One region of the Sodalis sp. RH19 genome, then DNA from elsewhere that is predicted to be linked to it. Evidence: predicted binding sites of a transcription regulator. Region 1 holds the regulator's gene; each other region holds the start of a gene.
What was found. Region 1 encodes sigma-54, which starts transcription at its own class of promoters, with help from an activator protein. Its sites were predicted from a motif close to GTTGGCACANNTTTCGCTNT; they were not measured.
Positions count from the first base shown of each region.

Region 2: the regulator sigma-54 is predicted to act here: its motif matches at 1,127-1,146, upstream of ACL2XF_RS18555 (gamma-glutamyltransferase family protein).
Region 3: the regulator sigma-54 is predicted to act here: its motif matches at 944-963, upstream of glnK (P-II family nitrogen regulator).

Region 1 covers NZ_CP178734.1:5,246,282-5,248,483, forward strand. Annotated here, with positions in the region: gene ptsN (PTS IIA-like nitrogen regulatory protein PtsN) at 1-199, opposite strand, end outside; gene hpf (ribosome hibernation promoting factor) at 306-593, opposite strand; gene rpoN (RNA polymerase factor sigma-54) at 617-2,050, opposite strand; gene lptB (LPS export ABC transporter ATP-binding protein) at 2,098-2,202, opposite strand, start outside.
Region 2 covers NZ_CP178734.1:4,103,048-4,105,249, forward strand. Annotated here, with positions in the region: gene ACL2XF_RS18550 (MurR/RpiR family transcriptional regulator) at 198-1,043, opposite strand; gene ACL2XF_RS18555 (gamma-glutamyltransferase family protein) at 1,190-2,202, shown strand, end outside.
Region 3 covers NZ_CP178734.1:3,177,946-3,180,147, forward strand. Annotated here, with positions in the region: gene amtB (ammonium transporter AmtB) at 1-512, opposite strand, end outside; gene glnK (P-II family nitrogen regulator) at 554-892, opposite strand; gene ACL2XF_RS14490 (SmdB family multidrug efflux ABC transporter permease/ATP-binding protein) at 1,213-2,202, opposite strand, start outside.

The DNA of each region.
Region 1 (2,202 bases):
CGTTGCCGATACCGGTACTGCCCATGCGTTCACGGGTCAATACGGCCTCGAACACCACCTGCGGCGCCAGGTTGAGCTGCTTGGCCGCCAGCTCGCTGATAATTTCCAGCGCGCGTTTTTTGCTCTGGCAGTGGATGGAGCCGCGGGTGCACTCAAGGCTTAACACCGTGTTTATTTGCAAAGCTGTATCGTTAGTCATTTCATTTCACTTAAGGCGCTTGTTTCACCTTTAAGACTCATCGGCCCGTTATCGTACGGATAACGAGCCGATGTGAGGTTAGGTAGCGATAATGGCTACAGTGAATTCAGTACTGTTTCAGTTTCTCTTTATGTTTGTTCAACTGGCGCGTCAGCTTGTCGATCAGCAAATCGACGGCGGCATACATATCGTCCGCCTCTGACGTCGCGTGCAGCTCACCGCCGTTGACATGGATCGTCGCTTCGGCAATCTGCTGGACTTTTTCGATCTTCAGAACAATATATACCTGATTGATCCGGTCGAAGTATTGTTCCAGCTTGGAAAATTTCGTCGTCACGAAATCGCGCAAAGCATCGGTGATTTCAACGCGCTGTCCGGTAATATTCAGCTGCATAGTGTCTTCCTTCTCTGTAGAGGTCAAACCATTTGCTTACGCTGGTTTGACGGCGGGATGGACAAAGACTCTCGGTATTTTGCCACGGTTCGCCGCGCCACCATGATGCCCTGATCGGAAAGCAGGGTGGTCAGCTTGCTATCGCTTAGCGGCTTCGCCGGGTTTTCCGCGGCGATTAATTTTCTCACCAGCGCACGAATGGCCGTAGAAGACGCTTCGCCTCCCCCCTCGGTATTGACGTGGCTGGAGAAAAAATATTTCAGTTCAAAAATGCCGCGCGGGCTGTGCAGATATTTTTGCGTCGTGACGCGGGATATCGTCGATTCGTGCATCTCCACCGCCTGGGCGATATCCGCCAGCACCATGGGCCGCATATACTCCTCTCCCTGATCGAAAAACGCCTGTTGCTGCTCCACGATGCAGCGGGTCACTTTTAACAGCGTGTCATTACGACTTTCCAGGCTTTTGATTAACCAGCGCGCTTCCTGCAAATGGCTGCGGATAAATTGTCCGTCCGAGTCATTGCGGGTGGTATTGCCGAGCGCGGCGTATTGCTGGTTGATTTTAAGATTGGGAATGCTGTCGGTATTGAGCTCCACCGTCCAGCGATTATGCACCTTGCGCACCAGGACGTCCGGGATGACATATTGCGATTCGGTGGTGTTGATTGACTGGCCGGGCCGGGGATCGAGGGATTGGATCAGCGCCATGGCGGATTTCAGCACGTCTTCCTTTAGGCGGGTGGACCGCAGCAGGCTGCGGAAATCATGGCTGGCCAGCAGATCGAGATAGTCGCTGACGATAAGCCTGGCTTCGTTCAGGTAAGGGAAATCCTTCGACAGCTGCGATAGCTGGATCAGCAGGCAATCCCGCAGATCCCGCGCCGCCACGCCCACCGGATCAAAGCGCTGCACGCGTTTTAATACCGCTTCCACTTCGTCCATGGTGACGCTGTCGTCGCCGATGCACTCGAGGATATCTTCCAGCGGCACCGTCAGGTAACCGGTTTCATCCACCGCGTCGACGATGGAGGTGGCAATGGCGATATCGGTATCGGAAAACGGCGTCAGCTCCACCTGCCACATCAGGTAATCCTGCAGGGTCTGGATGGTTTCGCCCTGGTAAATCGGCAGTTCTTCGTCGCGGTAGTCGGTGCCGGTGCCCGAGGGCGTGCCCGCCGAGTACATTTCGTCCCAGGTGGCGTCAAGCGGCAGTTCTTCCGGCATGTCCTTCTGCTCCATCGCCTCGCGGGTATCAAGCGATTCGCTGTCGGGTACGTCGTGTGAGTCTATTTCTTCATGGACATCGGTTTGCTCAAGTAAGGGGTTGCTTTCCAGCGCGGTTTGAATCTCCTGCTGAAGTTCAAGCGTAGACAGTTGCAGCAGGCGTATTGCTTGCTGTAACTGCGGAGTCATGGCGAGTTGCTGACTAAACCTGAGTTGCAAACCTTGCTTCATATAATGCGTTAATTAACCTCTTGGGGCTTTCACTTCAGGACACCTTATCAGAGGCGGAACTCTTCGCCCAGATAAACACGCTTCACCTGCTCGTCCTGAAGGATTTCGGCGGGTGTGCCATGGGCGATAAGATGTCCCTGGCTTACGATATA
Region 2 (2,202 bases), 1.1 Mb from region 1:
TGATTCTCAGGCTAATTATCTGCAACTAATGTGCCAAATGAAACCATTGATTCACGCCGGGGAACACCGGGGGGAAACATCAGGCCAGCCCCGCCATAAGCGGGGTTATGCTAACGGGAATGGCAAAGCCTTGGCCCTGCGGCGGGAAAATAACGCACCCATAAAGTGCAAGCGCACCGCTATGTCGCGCTGTTTTTTTATGAACCCCGGGGTTCAAGCTCATCCAGTTCGCCATACCCATCGGCGATACTGTGGATGCGCGCCCGTCCCTGGGCCAGGGTATGATGCAGCAATGCGTTGCTGATAAGGTTCGCCAGGCTCATGGCAGACGAGTAGGAATCAAACGCCGATACGCTGTCAAGCGTTGCGGCGATATGCCAGCGCGCCAGCGGAATCAGCGCCTGCGCCTGGGGCTCGCTTATCAGCAGCACCGGCACGGCGTTATTTTTAAGCTGCAATAATAACGGCCGGATTTGCGGCGTGCGCCGGCGAAACGCCACCACCACCACCATATCCTCGGCGGTCAGATCCACTATTTCTTCGGCCAGCGTCTGCCCCGGCTGCGGCAGCAGGCTCACCCGCCCGCGCACCTGCAGCAGTTGCTGGCGCAGGTGCATCGCCACCGGATAGCTGTTGCGCAAGCCCACCAGGCACAGACGCCGGGCATTATCCATCGCCGTTATCACCGCGGAAAACTGCGCGCCGTCCAGCCGGTTGACCCAGTAGGTCAGGTTAGCCATTTCCTGTTTGTAATGCCGTGACAACAGCGTGTTGCCCTGGACCGCGTCGCGGCTATCGGTTAACGGCATCCCGCTTTGGCGCAACACCCGCAGTTCGTCGCGCATCTGGCGATAGTTATCATAACCCAGGCGTTTGAACAGCCGGCTGACGGTCGCCTTGGAGACGCCGCTTAAACGCGACAGCTCCGCGCTGTTATAACTGATCAGATCGTCGAAATGATCGAGGATAAACGCGGCGACCCGCTGTTCCTGCGGTGAAAGCTGCGCATAAGCGGCGCGCAGGCGCTCATCGAATTGCTTCATATCTCCTTCCCGGCTGCAACCTTTGTTTCATATTACCCTAGCATATCCTGCCGCGGCGCAGGCAAATGAATCCGGCGGCGCGGGTTGGAACGCCTCTTGCTTAACTGTTGCCAGCCTCCGCCCGTTAACAAGAGATATTGACCACGATGAACAACAGTTCCATGGCGCCGATGGGCATGGCGGTAACGCCGCATCATCTTGCCAGTGAAAGCGCGCTGGCCGTCCTGCGCGCGGGCGGCAACGCCATTGAAGCGATGGTGGCCGCCGCCGCGTCCATCGCGGTGGTCTACCCGCATATGAACGGCCTGGGCGGCGATGGTTTCTGGCTTATCGTGCCGCCGCGCGGCGAGCCGGTCGCCATCGATGCCGGCGGCCCGGCGGGTTCGCTGGCGACCTTCGATTTTTACCGGGATGAGGCGCTTATCCCCCATCGCGGCGCGATGTCGGCGCTGACGGTGGCGGGCACGGTGGCCGGCTGGGCTGAGGCGCTGTCGCTCTCGGCGGAAATGGGCTACCCGCGGCTGCCGCTATCAAGCCTGCTCGCGGACGCCATCCGTTATGCCGCCGACGGCATGCCGGTTTCCCTGTCGCAGGAACAGGCTTCCCGCGCCAAATTCTCCGAACTGGCGGGCCGGGCGGATTTTGCCCGGGTGTTTTTTCCCCATCGGGAGATTCCGCTGGCCGGCAGCCGCTTTACCCAGCCGCGGCTCGCCGAAACCCTTATCGCCCTGGCGGAGCAGGGACTGGACAGTTTTTACCGCGGCCCGGTAGCCGCCGGCATGGCCCAGGAAATGAAGGCGATCGGCATGCCGGTCACCGCCGCGGATTTGGCCGCTTACCGCGCCAGACGGCGCGCCCCGCTGCGCCTGGCGCACGGCAAAGGCGAGCTGTTTAACCTGGCGCCACCCACCCAGGGCCTGGTGTCGCTGGCCATCCTCGGCATTACCGATCGCCTGTCCATGGCCGCGCAGTCTGAAACCCAGACCATCCATCGCATCGTCGAGGCCACCAAGCTGGCGTTCGCGCTGCGCGATGAAGTTATCACCGACCCGGCGTACCTGGCCTGCGATCCTGACGCCCTGCTGGCGCCCGCTTTCCTGGACGGCCTGGCGCGCCGGGTGGACGCCGAACGCGCCGCGCCCTGGGGCAGTATGCTGGC
Region 3 (2,202 bases), 2.1 Mb from region 1:
GCCCAAACCATATGCGCCATCGGCAGGTAGGAAAAGGTCAGCCATACCAGCACAAAAATCAGCACCGCGGAGAAACGAATACGTTCCGCCAGGGCGCCAACAATCAGACCGACGGTAATACAGGCAAACGAACATTGAAACGCGACGTGGATCAGTTGATAGAACGTACCGGTCAGCGCCGTCAGCTCAATATTCTTCAACATGGTCCAACCGAACCCGCCGAAAAACGGATTGCCCTCGCTAAAGGCCAGGGAGTAACCGTAAATCAGCCACAGCACGCAGACCATGGCGAAGGTGACCGCAACCTGGGTCAACATCGACAGCACGTTTTTGGCGCGCAGCAGGCCGCCGTAAAACAAGGCAATCCCCGGTAAAGTCATAAACAGCACCAAAGCGGTGCTTATCATCATAAAAGCGTTATCGGCCTTGTCAGCAACAGGCGCTGCGGCCATGGCCCATGTCGGCAACAATGCTACTGCGCCGAGGCTGGTCAATGAGACAAGTTTCTTCATTTTCATTCATCCCTATCCACAAAATTCGCGCGTGTGTGTCGTTAAAGTGCTGCTTCGTCGGTCTCTCCGGTACGAATCCGGATGACCCGTTGTAGCTCAGCAACAAAAATCTTGCCGTCGCCGATCTTTCCGGTATACGCCGCTTTACTGATGACATCGATAACTTCATCTAGCTGATCGTCGGCAATGGCGATATCAATTTTTACCTTGGGCAGGAAATTAACGCTGTATTCGGCCCCGCGATACAGCTCTGCATGGCCCTTTTGCCGTCCAAAGCCTTTGACCTCGGTGACCGTCAGCCCTTGAATGCCCACAGCAGAAAGCGCTTCTCGCACGTCTTCTAATTTAAATGGTTTAATCACCACGGTTACCAGCTTCATATGTTCCCCCTCAAGAATTTGGATCTGAACTCGCGATCGCTACGCCTGAGTAAAGCAAAGCATGTGCCACAAATGTTTTGAAATAGAAATTTACCGTTGGACGCCCGCCGATACAGCAAAACCCGCCTCAGGCGCAGCATTGGCTCCGACGACGCGCAAAAATACACCAGCGAGGCGCACTGTATTAGTGCGCTACGCCAGATTACGGTGCAGAAGGGGGAATATCGGCGCCGGGATGCTCAATCCCGGTGCGCGCTGCGCTTAAGCGCCCAGCATGCTTATCCGCGGCTACCCACGGGCGGCACATCCGTCGCACATCGTCAGCCGTGCCCCGCGCCGGCCACCCTGACGTCGGCGGCGAGCGCCCTGCCGGCCTGCTGCAGTTGATACATCTGGAAATAGCGGCCCCGCTGCGTTAACAACGCCTCGTGGGAGCCCCGCTCCACCGCTTCGCCACGGTGGAGCACCAGAATTTCGTCAGCCTCGACAATGGTGGATAAGCGGTGCGCGATAACCACCAGGGTGGTCTGGTGGCGGATAGCCGCCAACGCCCGCTGGATCGCCTGCTCGGTGCCGGAGTCGATATTGGCGGTGGCCTCGTCGAGGATCAGGATTTGCGGAGTGAGGACCAGAACCCTGGCCATGGCCAGCAGCTGTTTTTGCCCGACCGACAGGGTATTGCCCTGCTCGCCGAGGCCGGCGTGGATGCCGCCCGGCATGGATCTGACCAGTTCCGCCAGTTGCACCTGTTCCAGGGCATGCCAGGCCCTGGATTCGCTGATATCACGCCCCAGGGTAATATTGGTGAATACAGTGTCCGCCATGACCACCGGGTCCTGCTGGACGATGGCGACGCCTTGCCTGAGCACCCGGTGCGACAGGCTGGCGATGGGCCGGCCGTCGAGCAACAGCGCGCCCTCGCTGATGGGATAATAGCCCATCATTAAATTGGCCAGGGTGCTTTTACCGCTGCCGGTATGCCCCACCAGCGCGATAAAGCGCCGGGATGGCACCGACAGGGAAATATGCCGCAATACCGGCGTGGCATTGCGGTAGGAAAAGCTGAGGTCGCGAATATCAATACGTCCGCTGATCAAGGGCCGGTCGTCGTCGCCGTACTGCTGCCGGTCGCCGTCCATCAGTTCAAAGATGCGCTCGCCCGCCACCACGGCCTGCTGCAGCATCGATTGCTGGGTGGTCAGTTCAATCAGCGGCTCATTTAAGCGGCCGAGATAATTGATAAAGGCATACAGTACCCCGACCCCGACGGTGCCCGCCGGGCTGAAGCTAAACAGCATCAGCAGCCCGCA